DNA from 3 places in the Auritidibacter ignavus genome. Region 2 is predicted to be linked to each of the others. Evidence: riboswitches for the same ligand, from Rfam matches in the RefSeq annotation. Region 2 holds a riboswitch; each other region holds the start of a gene.
The links. Region 2 has a riboswitch for S-adenosylmethionine ahead of QDX22_RS09525 (methionine ABC transporter ATP-binding protein). Riboswitches for the same ligand answer to the same signal wherever they lie in the genome.
Positions count from the first base shown of each region.

Region 1: it holds a riboswitch for S-adenosylmethionine, as region 2 does, so the genes downstream of both, QDX22_RS01015 (LLM class flavin-dependent oxidoreductase) here and QDX22_RS09525 (methionine ABC transporter ATP-binding protein) in region 2, are expected to answer to the same signal.
Region 3: it holds a riboswitch for S-adenosylmethionine, as region 2 does, so the genes downstream of both, acs (acetate--CoA ligase) here and QDX22_RS09525 (methionine ABC transporter ATP-binding protein) in region 2, are expected to answer to the same signal.

Region 1 is NZ_CP122564.1:234,494-240,250, forward strand. Features, by position in the region: gene QDX22_RS01010 (NtaA/DmoA family FMN-dependent monooxygenase) at 1-55, opposite strand, end outside; gene QDX22_RS01015 (LLM class flavin-dependent oxidoreductase) at 75-1,232, opposite strand; SAM riboswitch class IV at 1,242-1,367, opposite strand; gene QDX22_RS01020 (LLM class flavin-dependent oxidoreductase) at 1,444-2,586, opposite strand; tRNA gene QDX22_RS01025 (tRNA-Lys) at 3,171-3,243, opposite strand; gene QDX22_RS01030 (hypothetical protein) at 3,342-3,824, opposite strand; gene ilvD (dihydroxy-acid dehydratase) at 3,961-5,697, shown strand.
Region 2 is NZ_CP122564.1:2,095,715-2,101,471, forward strand. Features, by position in the region: gene QDX22_RS09515 (dihydrodipicolinate synthase family protein) at 1-270, shown strand, start outside; gene QDX22_RS09520 (HNH endonuclease signature motif containing protein) at 267-2,048, opposite strand; SAM riboswitch class I at 2,295-2,386, shown strand; gene QDX22_RS09525 (methionine ABC transporter ATP-binding protein) at 2,393-3,223, shown strand; gene QDX22_RS09530 (methionine ABC transporter permease) at 3,225-3,890, shown strand; gene QDX22_RS09535 (MetQ/NlpA family ABC transporter substrate-binding protein) at 3,945-4,862, shown strand.
Region 3 is NZ_CP122564.1:2,271,519-2,277,275, reverse strand. Features, by position in the region: gene QDX22_RS10345 (FecCD family ABC transporter permease) at 1-785, opposite strand, end outside; gene QDX22_RS10340 (heme/hemin ABC transporter substrate-binding protein) at 795-1,946, opposite strand; SAM riboswitch class I at 2,231-2,331, shown strand; gene acs (acetate--CoA ligase) at 2,552-4,528, shown strand; gene QDX22_RS10330 (TetR/AcrR family transcriptional regulator) at 4,525-5,187, opposite strand; gene QDX22_RS10325 (class I adenylate-forming enzyme family protein) at 5,280-5,757, shown strand, end outside.

The DNA.
Region 1 (5,757 bases), 780 kb from region 2:
AGTGTGCCCCAAGGATGATCTGGCGAGGGGAAGAGTGATTCTGCTGATTCGTCATGAGTGTCTCCTGGGGGAGGTTAGTGAGCGGAAGCGGACGAGGAAGCTGAGGCGTACCGGTTTGCGGGACGACCAAGTCCGAACCGGGCCCGCAATGGAGCGGCATTGTTATCGGCTGGGTGATCTTGGAGTGTCTCCACGACAGATTTCAGGTGCTGCTCGATCACAGCAAGGTCGTGCTGGTTCTGGGCAGGCCAAAGCCGGACGCCATCAACCCCGGCGGCCTTGACCTGGTCTAGGCGTTCACTGAGGTGCTCTGGAGTACCGATGACGACCTCATCGGCCTGAGAAGGATTAAGGGTCTGGACCTCGTTGAGGCGTTGCCAGCGTGCGAGCGCCTCTGACTCGTCTGGATCAACCGCAAAGTACACATCGGCCACGACCTTCGGCGGCGCGTTCTTGTCACGACCGTGCTGGTCGGACAGCGTTGTAATCCTTTCGTGGAGTGAGGTCAACTTCTCCGGGGCCGAGGTGCCGGTGAAGATCACGTCGGCAGCGCGCACTGCAGTGTTCAGCACCTCTTCGCTGGTACCTGCAATGGTGACCAGTGGCTGGCCTTGCGGTGGCCGGGGAACGATAGAGGGGCCTTTGATGGAGAAGAAGTCTCCTTCGAAGTCCACGTAGTGGAGCTTGTCGCGGTCGATGAATCGTCCGGTGGCTACATCGCGAATCTCGGCGTCGTCTTCCCACGAATCCCACAGACCGCGCACGACCTCGATGACGTCGCGGGCTTCAGCATAAAGCGAGGCCTCATCGTCGTAGGCGCGTCCTCGTCCCACTAGCAGCGTTTCGGCTTCGGTGGCTGAGACTGCAACCTGCCAGCCAGCGCGACCGTGACTGACATAGTCAAGCGTGGCAAGATTTTTCGAGACGTGGAAGGGCTCGGTATGGGTGGTGGTCAGCGTCGGGATCAGGCCGATCTTCTCGGTGCGGGGCGCCAACCACGAGGCCAGCAACGACGTATCGAATCCCGGGCGGGTGGCGTCATTGAACGCATCCTCGAGGGTCACGAATCCGGCCCCCAGGTTCTCAGCCTGACGCACGAGGTCTTCCCACGCTGTGATGGAGAAGTTATCGGCAAGAGCCTGCTGGCTCCGGATGGCTGCGGGGTGGAAACCCCCTCGATCCAGCGCAACTCCGATGACGAAGTGGGAGGTTTCGGGTGTGGCACGTGACATGATTCTCCTTAAACACACTTGCCGAATGGGCCTTGTCTTCACCTGGAGCACCCCACTGTGTAAGAGATTGTGGTCGATCTCCAGAGAGAGGGTTGCTGTCCGATCAGCCAGGGCTTGAAATCGGATCTCGTGACAATAAATTCTCGGTGGTGGTTGGGTAGTTGATGGGCTGGGATGGGTGGTCAGGGGTAGCCGGAGGGCAACGGGGAAGCTATTGCCAGGCCTCAGCCAACAGCTGGAAGCTACGCAGGCGGGCTTCCGGGTCGTGGGTAATGGTCGAGATCAGCAATTCGTCGGCTTGTGTAGCGGCCTGTAGCGCCTTGAGTTTCTCGACCACCTGGTGCGGGTCCCCCACGTAGCGGGTCGTCGTCCGGTCGCGGACCAGGGGTTGCTGTTCGGCGGTGAGCTGGTTTTGTGCAGCGGTATCGGGTGAAGGATATGTGATAGCGCCTTGACCGCTACGGATGCTGTAGACCCACTGGTCGTAACCAGCTGCCAAGGTGTCAGCCTCGGAGGTGGTATCGGCCACCAAAACTTCAGCGGAGACGATGGTGTATGGGGCATCGAGGTCTTCGCTGGGTTGGAAGCGCTCGCGGTAGTCCGCCAGAGCTTCCAGAGTATGGGTGGGGGCTACGTGATAATTCGCACCAAACCGTAGTCCCTTTTCTGCGGCCAGTTGCGAGGAGTCACCGGCGTTGGTACCCAAAATCCAAATCTCCGGAGAACCCACATCCGCGGTGGCATTCGAGATCGGTTCGCCATGTACTACGGCGCGGTCATGGAACAAATCCAGTAATTGATCGAGGTACTCATCATAGAAGCGAGGCTCCGCGCCGGGCTGATGCAATAGGGCCTGCTGAGCGGTAGCACGCGGTGAGCCAAAGAGGTGAGACAAATCGGGGGAAGCGGGGATAAACACGCCGTTGTCGGTCTCGTAGTCGTCTGACTGCTGCTTAGCCTCATCTTTCTTCTCTTGTTTGGCAGCTTCGGCCTCGGTGCGCTTCTTTTTAGGGCCCTTCAACCCGGCACGTCCCAAGCCGAGGTCAATTCGTCCCGGAAAGGCCGCTTCAAGCAGGCTGAATTCTTCTGCCACCGAGAAAGGAGTGCGGTGACCGGTCAGAACCGTTCCGGAACCAAACCGCAAGGTTCCGGTTTCACTGGCCAACAAGGCGATGGTCAGGGCAGGGGAGTAGCCCAACATCCCTGGGTTCAGGTGGTGCTCCCCGTACCACAAGCGGTGATAGCCGGCTTCTTCAATGCCACGAGCAAAGGCTCGAGCATGATCAATACCTTCGGCAGGGGTATACCCTTCAGAGAGCGGTACCAAATCGAAAGCGCTAAGCCGGACTGTCATCAGATCACTTCCCGTTTTCCCATTGACGTTGGTTGATAGAGGAACGATTAACCATTCTTCAGATAGGGAAGGCTGGGACCTAGTCGAGGTCAAAGCACTGACACATTCGTCCGTTCATCTCTGGCGCGACGGTTTCCCCTGTCATATATTTCGTGTCCTTGACGCAGTGTTACACGTACCAGGCCACGCTCAACAGGCGGCCCGTCGCGAGAGGGCCGGTACGACAGGTGGCTCCCACCCAGGGTGTTGCGCCACGTCGGGACATGGTGGTCGATGCCTCATGAGGTACCCTGCTCTGGGACGAGAGAGCGAGAGGGTGGGAGGTAACGATTGCACCGGATGGATCAGATCGTGGTCCTGTCGCGGGCGTGATGCAGGAGGAGTAAGTCGGTGGGCACCAGCGCCCAGACCATGACGGAGACTCAGAGCCACACGGAAGCTGGCAGTCAATAGGCACAAACAACCCAGCGTGGAGGCGGGCCTGGTGGCTTTAAAGCTGTGGGTAGACGGTGGATTTGCCGTGTCCGCCGGATATGACAACGGCACCTGTTTGACGTGTGGCCAAACGAGGTGCCGACTTAGAGTGCGCCCCGTGGGACTCGAACCCACAACCTATTGATTAAGAGTCAAGTGCTCTACCAGTTGAGCTAGAGGCGCAGAACTAGATGCGCGTTTCGCACGAGGAACTACTCTAGCAGAGGAGTTTATCGATTGTTAAATCTGAGCGGTGTGACGATCACGACCTCTTGTTCAGCCTACTGATCTTGCTTGCGCTTGTAGAGCTCATCGAGCTGGTCCATCAGTTCGGTCATGAACTCGTGAAAGTCCTCCGAATCATCGAACTGCTCGAGAGCCACGCTGTGCCCGGCACCGAGAGGAACCTCGGGGTCTCCCACCACATCAAAATGTGCGCGATGGCCGGTCACAGTGGTGACTCCGTACCCAGCACCCGAATCAGACACCATGGCTACATTCGACAGGTCAATGGTCAGGATGTCTTCTCGGTCGGCCTCGGTGTGCACCCCAAAGGCTTCGACCTCTTCGGTGACGATCGGCAGCAATACCATCTCTAAAGGCTGGCGACGATAGCCGATCACGAAGGCCGGTCCGGTCGCGACCGGGTGGGCATAAATCAGGTTGTAATCGCCGTAGTTAAAAATTGTGGCTTCAAAGAGCAAACGCAGGCGCTGCTTCAGCGCCGCAGACGAGGAAGAGCCCTGCTTGAGGTGTGCCATCATAATGGACCAGTCTAGTCTCTGGGATGACGCTGCGTCATGATGAAATCACCAGCGATTGATTTACTCGACGATTCAGTCAGTGCAATGTGTTCGTCGTGTTGCAGATAACAGGGGCGAGCAGTCGTAGACTGTCGTCATGACACCTCGCACTACGGACAATTCATCTGAGCCAGATCTCAAGCCCCGCTCACGGGACGTGACCGATGGGATGGAAAGGGCCCCAGCCCGTGGCATGCTCCGTGCCGTGGGCATGGGGGATGAGGACTTCTCCAAACCGCTGATCGGTATTGCGTCGTCGTGGAATGAAGTCACCCCCTGCAACCTCTCCCTGGACCGTCTGGCTGATGCCGCGAAGTCGGGTGTCCATGCAGCCGGCGGGTACCCGCTGCAATTCGGCACCATTTCGGTCTCCGATGGTATTTCTATGGGCCATGACGGTATGCATTACTCACTGGTGTCTCGCGACGTGATCGCCGACTCGGTCGAGACGGTGATGATGGCTGAGCGCTTGGACGGTTCGGTGTTGCTAGCCGGGTGTGATAAGTCGCTACCCGGGATGATGATGGCCGCCGCCCGTCTGGATCTGGCCTCGGTATTCGTCTATGCCGGGTCGATCATGCCCGGCTATGCAACCTTGTCGGATGGCAAGACTCGGCAGGTGACCCTTATCGATGCGTTCGAAGCCGTAGGGGCATGCGCTCGCGGGTTGATCTCGCGCGAGGACGTGGACACCATCGAACGCGCGATTTGTCCTGGCGAAGGTGCCTGTGGCGGGATGTATACTGCCAACTCTATGGCCTCGGTCGGGGAGGCCCTTGGTCTGTCGATTCCGGGCTCGGCCGCCCCGCCTTCGGCCGATCGTCGTCGCGATGCTGATGCTCGCCGGGCCGGTGAGGCTGTGATCAACCTCCTGAAACAAGGGATCCGCACTCGTGACATCCTCACCAAGGAAGCGTTCGAGAATGCTATTGCCGTGATGATGGCCTTCGGAGGCTCCTCGAACTCGGTGCTACACCTACTGGCCATCGCCAATGAAGCCCAGGTGAACCTGAGCCTGCACGACTTCAACCGGATCGGAGACAAGGTCCCGCACCTGTCAGATATGAAGCCCTTCGGTCAGTACGTGATGACCGACCTGGACCGCATTGGTGGCGTCCCGGTGGTCATGAAGGCGTTGCTGGATCTCGGAGTGCTCCACGGCGATGCCCTGACGGTGACCGGCAAGACTGTCGCCGAAAACCTCGAAGAACTCAACCCGCAGGGACTTGATGGCGAGGTATTGCGCACCCTGGACAACCCGGTGCACCCCACCGGAGGACTGACCGTGTTGCACGGGTCGTTGGCCCCGGAAGGCGCGGTGGTGAAATCCGCGGGATTCGACGCGGAGGTCTTTGACGGTACCGCGCGGGTCTTTGAACGCGAACAGGCCGCCATGGACGCACTGGCAGCCGGCGAGTTACAGGCCGGAGACGTGGTGGTCATCCGTTACGAAGGCCCCAAGGGAGGACCCGGTATGCGCGAAATGCTAGCCATTACCGGTGCCATCAAGGGCGCCGGTCTGGGTCAAGACGTGTTGCTGATTACCGATGGTCGCTTCTCCGGCGGGACCACCGGATTGTGTATTGGACACATTGCTCCCGAGGCAGCTGTCGGCGGACCCATCGGGCTGATCGAAGACGGTGACGCGATCCAGGTCAGCATTAAAGATCGTCGTATTGATCTGCTGGTCGATGAGGCCGAACTGGAGCGTCGCCGGGAGAACTTCGAGCCCCTGCCACCGAAATTCCAGCAAGGCGTGCTCGGAAAATTTGCCGACATGGTCTCCTCCGCCTCCGCAGGTGCGGTCACCTCACGCCCGGTGAGCACCCGGTAACGCAACAGTACAGCGCGCCACACAACAGCACAGAGCGGGCTGACGACACGGGGTCGTGAG
Region 2 (5,757 bases):
GGGATACTTTCTGGGTTGACCAATGTTGAACCCGAGCTGTTCGTCAGGCTACACCGGGCTTACCAAGCAAAACACTGCCAGACCGTGGTCGAGTGTGCTACTCGTATAACAAGTTTGATGCGACTTTATGACACAGCTGATCTTTTCATTTCGGCCATAAAAGTAGCGGTAAAAACCAAGGGACTACCGATAAGCACAGAGATTCTCGAACCAGGCGTACAGGCTGATCAAGAGCTAGAAAAAAGTGTAAGTAAAGTTTTGAAATCTTAACTGTGTGCCCTGACGTTTCGACGGGGAGTGGGATCAGGGTTCAGCCACGGAGCCGGTGAGAACCACACTCCCTCGCGGTCGACTCTGACAATACTCCACTTACCGGTGTGCACATCGGTATGGTGGGCGCTACAGAGTAGTACCGCGTTATCGATGTCCGTTTCGCCACCGTGTTCCCACTCTGTGATGTGGTGGACGTGGCACCAGGCTGGAGGCATAGTGCACCCCGGTGTGGCACACCCGCGGTCTCGAGCCACCAGGCAGCGGTGTTGAGCGGCGGAAAAATCGCGTCGCTGCCGTCCCATGTCTAGGACCTCGTGGTCGCCATCCATGAGTTGCGGGATGATTCCGGCGTGGCAGGCCATCGCTCTGAGTCGTGAGGGATGAATCGTTGCAGAATATTGACCTTCGGATCGGAATCTGTGTCCGCGAGTGGTGGGGTCATCAACCAACCAATCTCGAAGTGTGGACCTTCTGAGATCCTCATCGAGCTGGAAGCGTCGGGAGAGTTGATGGCTGAAGGTTTCGTAGTCCATGGTCACGATCATCTTCGTATCTTGACCGCGGGTGGAGGGGAGCGCGTTCTTCTGACGGCCTGCTCCGAGTCCCGCGGTGAGGACCGCGAACAGTGCATTCAGCGTACGCTGATTGCGACTTCTCCGGTCGAGCAGATCGTGCTCTGCGTACACCTGCTCAGTGCCGTTCTCGTCAACACTGATCACATCGTGGGGTTTCAGCTCTGGGAAGTTTGCCATGATTGCTTTGATCAGCGGATTGCGTGGCGTCTGCGCCTGAGCCTCGTTGGTGGCGTTGTTTTTCAGGGCAGCGTAGTTGTTCGCAGCATGGTCGATGGTCGAGAGGAGTTCGGCAGACAACCCGTACACCGTACCACCGAAATCAAGGCCACCATCTTCACGCGGTCGGACCCAAAAATCTTCCCGGCCCCGCTGTGGGTCGACGACCTCCTCGGGTGCCGGGCCGTCTTGATCAATGTGGTGGCAGATCTTGGGTAGCCATTCCTTGCAGAGCGTGTTGAACTCGTTGACGCTGAGTTCCTCGGCGCGCTCGACCAGCAGGGGCACGACCTCATCAAGCAGTCGATCGATCAAACCAGGTGGAGTATGTGTGTTCCGGGCATACTTCTTGACATCATTGACCAGGCGAATGAGCCGGTCCAAGTGTTCTGTGCTGATCGACCCAATGCTGAAGGCCTTCGTCGCTGCGGGAAACTCCGGTGGGATCTCGGGGCCGCCACTGATCGGTGGTGGACCGCCGGAGATGAATTCGGAGCGTTGCTGGCGTTGTTTGGCTTCTCGAGTTCCGATCCCGACAGACTCGGTAAAGTACTTCCGGCCATCCCGGTAACCACGAGCGCCCTCGGGAACGCCCAAAAGATCCTGCTGATCGGCACTGGACGCCGTGGCGCGTTGGGTATGACCGCTCAACAGCGTCTGGGCCCCGGCCAACGCAGTCTGCAAGGCTTCTGCCACATGGTTTATTTCCGGCAACGAGTCCCAGTAGTTGTCAGGTTCCACTAACCGCGTGGAGTCATGTTGTTGCGGGGCGGAGGCGAGCGACGAGTTCCAGTCTGCGCTCGCGGTTTCGGGAGTGTAGCGAGCGAATTTCTCGTAAGCGTCCGATGCGGCCAGGTCCTGCCCCAGCGATTTGAGCAAGACCAGAGCAGCGGCGGCCTTATCTCCCATGGAGGCCCCGGCCACGCCATCGAGATCCAAAAATGACAATGGGTGGCGGGCGCGCGGTGCGTCAGTGACCGTCATCGTGCACACCTCCCATCATCGATCAGTTGTTTGATAATATGCTCTGTCATTCGTTATGTAGAACATAGTATCGATTCCTGAGGACACGATAAGACCGCCGATTGTGACTGTGGATAGCGTGCAGTGTGGCGTCTTACGGAGTCATCTCTGGGTCTGTATTGAGGTTGAACGGGCTCGTCGATCTCTGAAGTCGTGTATGTGACAGCGGTCATGACAGCCTCATTGTGGTGTGTCAGACTAGCCCGGTAACCATCCAGATCGACCGAGAGACCTGGCTCGAAGACGTCGAGGCAACCCGCCATATGAGGCAAAGGTGCCAATGCCAGCTACGATGGAGGATTCCTATGATTTCTCTGCGTCACGTCACCACAACGTTCAAAGGTGGTGAGATTACCGCAGTCGATAACGTCAGCCTTGAGATACGTCGGGGCTCGATCCATGGCATTATCGGTTTTTCGGGGGCCGGTAAATCCACACTGTTGCGCAATATCAATCTGCTCGAACGGCCCACGGCCGGGCAGGTGTGGGTCGATGGCGAGGAGCTGACACAGCTCAACGCTGAGCAACTGCGTCAGCGTCGCCATCAGATCGGGATGATCTTCCAGGGGTTCAACCTGGTCAATAATCACACAGCGCTGGCCAATGTCGAGCAGTCTTTGACGTTTTCCGGGGTGAAAGACCGACGTGAGCGTCGCCGGCGGGCGCTGGAAGCGCTCGACTTGGTGGATCTTGCGGAGAAGGCTAGGGCCTATCCGGCGCAGCTATCTGGTGGCCAAAAACAGCGTGTTGCGATTGCGCGGGCGCTAGCCACCCAGCCGAATGTGTTGTTGTGCGATGAGCCAACCTCGGCATTGGATCCGTTCACTACTGCCACGGTCTTGCAATATCTGGCTGATATTAACGCTCAACTGGGGATCACCATTGTGCTGGTGACCTACGAAATGGAAGTGATTAAAGCCCTGGCCGATGACGTGACGGTCATGGAGCATGGCTCGATCGTGGAGCAATTCACCACCGATGACCTGCGGGCCGCAACCTTCCAGCCTCAGACCGCGATCGGGCGTTACCTGCTTTCTGAAGGGATCTCGGTACAGAAGGGACGGAGTACGCCCCCGGATGTTCCTGTCGTGGTGGAAGAGGCCGCGGAGTTGGCACTGCAGAAGGTGGGTGAGTGAGATGGAACGCATCCTCGAGCTCCTTCCCGAACTCACCACAGCACTGTTGCAGACCTTCGTTATGATCGGGGTCGCGATCCCGATTGCGGTGTTGCTCGGAACTCCGTTGGGAATTTGGTTGGTCAACCACGCGCCCGACGGGATTTCGCCCTCACCGCACTTGCATAAGGTGATATCGGCTTTGGTGAATGCGGTGCGGTCATTCCCGTTCTTGATCCTGCTGATCGCGATCATTCCCTTCACCCGTTTGCTGGTGGGGACCACGGTCGGCACAGCGGCGGCTATCGTTCCGCTGACGGTCAATGCCATCCCGTACTTCGCTCGACTGGTCGAACAGAACATCAATCAACTCGGCTCCGGGCCGATCGAGGCAGCCCGCGCGATGGGGGCGACCCGTGGTCAGATCATCCGGCAGGTCATGCTGGTAGACGCCCGGCCGGCGCTGATCGGCTCCATCACGATCACCACTGTCTCCTTTATTTCGTATTCGGCCATGGTCGGCCTGGTCGGAGGTGGCGGGATCGGGGACTTCGCGATCCGCTACGGCTATTACCGGTATGAAACCGAAGTCATGCTGGTTGCCATCGTGCTGATGCTGTTGCTGGTCAGCGCGGTGCAAATCCTGGGTAACCGCCTGGTGCGCATCACCGATAAACGCTTGGCCTAGCTCGCCAGTGGTCATCAGGCCCTTCAGAAATCTTGCTGTGAAAGGAAACTCACCATGACAATCACCATGCTCACCACTGCACCCTCGCGGCGATGGGGCGCTCTCGGCGCCAGCCTGCTGGCCGGGCTGTCCTTGACCTCCTGCGGGTTAGCTAATCAGCAAAGCACTGTTGATGAGGAACAGACCATTTCGATGATCGTCACCGAATCGGCGCCCTTCCAAGAGCCCACTGAGATCGTGAAAGATCAGCTTGAGGAAGAGGGGTGGACACTTGAGACCACCTATGTCACCGACATCGTGTTGCCGAATGAGGCGGTGAGCCAAGGCGAGTACGACGTCAACTTCTTCCAGCATCAGGCCTATTTGCGACAGTTTAATCAAGACAACGGAACCGATGTTGAGCCACTCTTCTCGGTCAATTACGCTCCCTCCGGTATTTTCTCGGAGAAGTACGAGACCTTGGACGAGCTTCCGGAGGGGGCGACCGTTGCCATTCCCGTCGATACCTCCAATAACGGTCGTGCTCTCAAGCTGTTGGCCGAGGGAGGCTTGATCGAGGTGGATGAGTCCAAAGACGTGACGGCGCTATCTCAACAGGACATCACCGCTAACCCGAAGGATCTCGAGTTCGTCGAAATCGATCAGCAGTCCTTGGGGCAGTCCTTGCCCGATGTTGACGCGGGCTTCGGGTTCGTCAGATTGATTGCCGAAGCCGGATATGACGTGGAGGAGACGGCTCTGATTCTCGAGGATAATCCTGAGGTTGAGGTCCCCTTCACTGTTGTCGTGGCTGCCAAGCCGGAATTCCGCGATACCGAGGCGGCTCAGGTCTTACAGGAGGCGTACCAGTCTGAGGAAGTCCAGCAGTGGTATGAGGATTATCTCGGAGGGGGAGTGGTCGCGCCTGAGGATACGATCACCGTAGGTGATTCGGCTCAGAAGTGGGAGGAGTTCACGTCGGGCAAGCTGTAAGGCTCGGCGGACGCGGGCTGAACAGAGAAATGGAGGGCTCTGCGGTGCGATCACTGTCTCAGGGCCGAGGTGTTGCTCGTCACCGTGGAAGATCGGCTCGCTGAGACTTCTGTGGTGATCGCGCTGGATTCCGCAGTGCCCTCCTGGCTCGGTCAACACACAAAACCTGAGCCATCACCAGCGGGTGCTTGAGGACTATTGGCAGTAAACCCGCGCTTAATTGTGATGCACTTCACATTACACCGGTGCGTGGGCGTGCGCAAGGGGGACGAATGGTTGAGGGAAGCGTTGGGGGTGCCAGAATCTCAAGGGCCATGTTTCTACCCGCCTATCAGATTTGCGGAATAGCTGTCGAAGAGAGCCACCCCCGCGCATTGTCAGAGGGCTGAAGCATGCGCCGGGGTGGCAATTTCGTAGGCTAGGTCCCTAGTGTCTGCGACGTGTTGCCGACAGTGCGGCTAGAGATCCCCCTGCGAGAAGCAGTATTCCTGCCCCGAGGACAAGGAGTAAGTTGGCTCCTGTGCTCGCGAGAGTGCCAGTTTTCTCTGACTCAGCGCGACCTGGAGAATCTTCTTGAACTTGTTCTGTTCCAGCTCCCGGATCTCCAGCAATATCTTGTTCGGGGGTGGTGGTTCCCGCGGTGGGTTCCTGGGTTGGTTGTTGTTCGGGGGTGGTGGTTCCCGTGGTGGGTTCAGGGGTTGGTTCTGTATCTGGTCCTGGTTGCGGGGCGGTGCTTGTTTCGGAGGTAGGCTCCGGAACCGGTTGTGGCTCAGGGGTAGCGTCTGGATTAGGTTCCGGCTCCTCCTCGGGATCTTGTGCTGGGGCGGCAACGACCTCGACTGTGTGTGAAGCGGTCTCGCCATTAATCGTGAAGGTGAGCGTTGCGGTACCCGGT
Region 3 (5,757 bases), 180 kb from region 2:
TAGAACAGGCAGAGACCAATACCAATCAGCATCACCGGTGCGGCGACGGAGACGTCTTGCCAGCGCGTGCCATTCAGCGAACCCAGTTGCCAGAAGACGATTTCTTCGCGGGCGGAGGTGTCGCCGATGAAGGTCATCACCGCGGTGAGGGCTCCGGCCACCGCGTTGACCGCAACGCCGGTGAGGATCAGGGTGACTACTTCGGTCCGACCGTTTTTGCGGGCGGTGAGATACACCAGGGTGGTGGCGAGTAGCCCGCCGATGAAGGCGCCACACACCAAAGTCCAGGCACCGAAGACACTCAGGCCCAGGGCGATAACCACCGAGGCGAAGGCAGCCGCACCGGCGGAGACCCCGACGATGCCGGGTTCGGCCAGGGGGTTGCCGAACACGCCCTGCATCAGTACCCCGCCGGTGGCCAATCCAGCGCCGACGATCACCGCGAGTGCCACCCGCGGGAAGCGCACATCCCATAGGGCGGCTTCGTAGTAGGTGTGCTCGGATTCGATGCCGGTGTCGATCCCGATCCCGCGAAGCACCGAGGAGATGACTTCTAGCGGTGCGATCTGCATCTGACCGATCCCGGCTGAGACCAGGATCAGGACGATGAACAAGGCCGTGAGCACCACGAAAAGCCAGCGGGCGCGTCCGTGGGACTGGCTCTGCAACACTGTGCGGGTGGCAGCGGAGTTGAGCAGGCCGGTGTCGACGTTATCGCCCACGGTCTGATGCGGGGCGAAGTACAGCGGAATTGCCGGAGTAGCCGGGGTCGTCGGGGTCTTCATGGGCAGGCTCTACTCTTCGGTGGAGGTACCAGATTCGTCGGTGGAGGTACCTGCGGAGTCGGGTGCGTAGATGGCCACGGCGAGCGCCTCGAGGATGCCGGCGGTATTGGGGCCAAAGGAGAGCACTTCGTAGTCGGACATGTCAACAATCCGGCGCTTTTTGCCGGCGGGAGTGTGCGCGAGAGCGGGCACGGCAGTCATTAACCCGTCGACTCCGTCGACCGATTCGAGCCCCTTGGTCATCATCAGCACCAGATCGGGTTGGGCTTCCACGATCGCTTCGTCGGTCATCGGCATCATGCCCTCCCAGCCGATCTCATCGGCCACATCGATCCCACCGACACCTTTGATCAACGAATCGGTGCCGGAGCCGGGCCCGAAAATGTAGTAGACCCCGGCCTGGCCACGGACGTAAAGGAACATCATGCGTAACTTCTCGTCGTCGGATTCGGGCACGTACTGCTGGATTTCTGCCAGCATCTCCTCGGTGTCGGCCTGGATGCGTTCGGCGAGCTTTTGGCCTTCTTCGGGTACGCCCAGGGCTTCGGCGATCTGCATGGTGAGTTCGTCAACGGTGTCGACATCGCGCTTGGAGTCGATAGCAACCACCGGAATACCGGCATCGCGCATCTGCAACATCACGTCCCAGGGGCCCAGGGAGGTGTCGGTGATGATCACGGTCGGAGCCAGCTCGAGGATGGCTTCGGCGTTGAGATCGTGCCCGTTTTCGGTCACCAACGGTTTATCGGCGATCTCGGCAAAACCCGAAGAGATATCGCGGCCAACCACGTGATCGCCGAGGCCGAGCTCATAGACGGTCCGGGAGGCGGTGCCGTAGAGGTCCACCGCCAGAATCCGGGAGGTATCGGTCACGGTGACTTGAGTGCCTTGGGCGTCGGTGACGGTCACCGGCAACTGGGATTGTGGGTTGGTGGCGATCGGGTTGATCGCCGAATTGGCCAAATGCGCGGTGGTGGGGCCTTCGTAATCCTTGGGGTTGTCGATGAACTGGGCGTTGTCCAGGGCCTGGCCAACATCAACGGTGCCACTAGCCTGTCCGCCACAACCGGTGACGACAAACAGCAGGGTGGCTAGCAGGGCTGCCAGCGTGGCGCGCTGGCCACGGCGTGACGTTCTCGGTGCGTGTTGGACGGTCTGCACGGTAGGTGACCTCTTCTCGACGGGATCGTATCCGGCGGGTGATGGTGAATACTCAAAGCTAACGGCAAGCTTAGCCTCACCTATCTTTATTTGGCAAATATAGCGACTGCATGTATGACTGCTAAGACTTTCCTACTTTTAGTGCAGATATCAGCTTGTGGGGCGTTCTCGACGACCACAAGCCGGCCCACGGCGGGTCGGTGTTGTTGCTGATCTCACAAGATGTCGGTCTGCGACACCTCGGTGTTGACCGCTTGATCGACGACCTAGACTAGAGGTCAGTACGACCATCCAGAGCGGTAGCAGAGATCTGGCTCGATGACGCCGCAGCAACCACCGACTCCATTCTCGATTCGGCAGGTGCTCATGCCAGAAGCGATGGAAGGAAGGTGCGATTTTTCGTGTCCGCAACACCCACTGAGCGTTCCGCGTCCCACCCCTCTGATCGGGAAATCTTTCAGTCCCTGATCGCCGAGCCCGTCCAGGTTGATCAGCGGTATCCGGCCGGGTTGGCCGCACAGCTTTTTACTTCTGAGTACCAGCCACTCACCCCGGAGCAGACCGGACTGCCAGGCATCGTGCCCGGACCGTTGCCCGCCGAGATCGTGGACGCCGCCGATCCGGATGTGCATCCCGGTCGAGATCCCGAGCTCTTACACGGCGGTCGCGGCGATGGACAGCCAGTGGACGAGCGGGCGCGGATCGCCTTCTGGGAGGCTGCCGCCCAACGGTTGGACTGGCACGAGCCATTCGACACGGTACACACCTGGACCAATCCTTCACCAGCCGCCGAACGTGGCCCGGTGATGCGGTGGTTTTCCGGTGGCAAGCTCAATGTGGCGGTGAATTGCCTGGATCGGCACGTGGACAACGGTCTGGGCGAGAAGGTGGCCCTGTATTTTGAGGGCGAGCCCGGCGATCGGCGGGCGGTGACCTACCGGCAGTTGCTCGCCGAGGTCTCTCAGACCGCCCATGCGCTAACCGAGCTGGGCATTGGCCCCGGCGATCGCGTGGTGGTCTATCTGCCGGTGCTGGTCGAGACCGTGGTGATCGCACTGGCGTGTGCCCGCATTGGGGCGGTGCACTCACTGGTCTTCGGCGGTTTTTCGGCCGAAGCCCTGAAGTTCCGGGTGGAGAATACCGCGGCGAAGTTGCTGGTCACCTCCGATGGGCAGTTCCGGCGGGGCAAAGCCGTACCGGTCAAAGACGCGTCCGATGCCGCGGTAGCCGGGGAAAACAACATTGAGCACGTGCTGGTGCTCAACCGCACCGGTCATCAAGACGAGATCACCTGGGTGCCGGGTCGAGACGTGTGGTGGCACGAGATCGTGGATCGGCAGCCTGCGACCCACACCCCGGAGTTTTTTGACGCCGAGCACCCGCTGTTCATCATGTACACCTCGGGCACCACCGGTCAGCCGAAAGGACTAGTGCATACCTCGGCCGGCTATCTCACCCAGGCGTCGTGGTCCTATGACTATCTCTTTTCGAATCCGGATATCGCGACCCGGGACCAGGACGTGCATTGGTGCACCGCCGATCTAGCGTGGGTCACCGCCCATACCTACGAACTCTACGGCCCCCTATCGAATGGGGTCACGCAGGTGATTTATGAGGGGGTGCCCAACCAGCCACATCCGGGCCGGCACTTTGAGGTAATCCAGCGTTACGGGGTGACCAGCTATTACACCGCCCCGACGCTGATCCGATCGTTGATGGGGTGGCACCCCGACGGGGTGGAGCCCGGCTATGATTTGAGCAGTATTCGGCTACTCGGGACCGTGGGCGAGGCAGTCAACCCTGAGGCCTGGCGGTGGGCGCGCACCCAGCTCGGTGGTGGCCAGGTCCCCATGGTCGATACCTGGTGGCAGTCCGAAACCGGTGCGACGGTGCTCTCACCGCGACAGGATGACACCGAGTTCAAACCCGGGTGTGGCTCCCGGCCGTTGCCCGGGGTCCACACCGCGGTGGTCGATGACAACGGGCACCCGACCCCAGCCGGTCAGCAGGGCGTGGTGGTGATCACCCGACCCGGACCAGCGATGGCACGGACCGTGTGGGGCAATCCGGCGCGGTTCTTTAACTCGTACTGGAAGGACTACGCCGATGCGGAAGACTCCCGTGGCTGGTTTGTGGCCGGTGACGGGGCGAAGGTGGATGCCGACGGGGACACCTGGATTCTGGGCCGGATTGACGATGTGATCAACATTTCCGGTCACCGGTTATCCACCATCGAGATCGAGTCCGCCTTGGTGACACACCCGCAGGTGGTTGAAGCCGGCGTCACCCCGGTACCGGATGCCAAAACCGGTCACGCTGCGATCGCTTTTGTGGTCACGCGGGACGGATTCGCCGCCGAGGAAGCGGTGGCCGAGTTACGTGAGCTGGTTTCGCAGACGATCGGCCCGGTGGCCAAACCCAAGGACATCGTGGTCGTCCCGGATGTGCCCAAGACGCGTTCGGGCAAGATCATGCGACGGCTACTCACCCAGCTCTACACCGGGGACACCCTCGGCGATACCACCAGTCTGCAAAATGAGCCGGCCGTGGCCAGTATTGCCGAGGTCCTGGCCACCCGCTAGACGCTCACACACCGCCGATCGGTGGGTAACTCTTCCGGTGCCTGGATGCATCCGGCGGTGGCGCGGGCGATACGCACGTGAATTGCGCAGACCTGATCCAAACTCAGCGGACCGTCTTGGCGGTACCAGCGCGAAATGCCTAGGCAAATGCTGACCACGGCTCGGGCCACATCCCCGGGGTCTCGGGTGGTGAATACCCCGGCAGCGATGCCCTCATCAACCACCCGACGCACGAGATCCTGTTCGCGACGGCGCTGGGCAATGTGGTGGTCACGGGCATCACCGTTCAGCGCACGAATCTCGGTAAACGACACGAAGGCTACCGCGGCAAAGTCGGCGTGGAACTGCACGAGGCATTCCACCAGCGCATCATAACGGTCCAGCGGGTCTGGACCAGCATGGTCAACAGCCCGCTGTGACGCATCGATCAGCTCATGCATCGCCACGTTACAGATCTCGACCAAAATCTCGTGTTTTGAGCCGAAATGGTGATAGATCCCGGGCACCGAAAGCCCAGCCGTTTGGGCGATCTTGCGAATACTGGTGCCGTGATATCCACTCACCGCAAAGCAGCTCAGCGCTGCTTGGGCAATGGGATGTAGCGGAAGTTGTAGCGGCAACATGCGCGGATGAATTGTGACCACCTCATCTTTGTCCATGAGTACCCTCCTGGTAGCTAAACGTGATATAAATTACATTATGCACGACCGAGCGAACGATCGGTCGGACCTGTTGGAGGGACAACACACACATGGATATCAACACCACGTTGACGCAGCTGTGGCGCCAGCGCGTCGCGGACGAACCACAAGCGATCGCACTGACTGATCACACCAACGATTACACCGTTGAACGCACCGAGGACCTGACGAACGCTCTGGGAAGCTATTTTCAATCTCGAGGTGTCGAGCCCGGGCAACGGGTGGGCATCCAGTTGCAGAACACCGTGAGTTTTCCGCTGTGCATGCTCGCGCTGTGGAAGATCGGGGCCACCCCGCTGATCCTGAACACCATGTACGGTCAACACGAATTGGCCGGCATTCTCCAAGACTCTCAGGCGGTGGGACTGGTGTCCTCGGAGACCACCGGTGCCGAGACCGCCACCTGGGGGTTGGCCGGCACCACACCGTGGGTCGTTGCCGCTGATCTCACTGACCCCAGCGACCCCGACCTGTGGCAGGAATTGGAGACTTTCCTGGGCACAACCCCCACCGCGCCGGAGATCACCG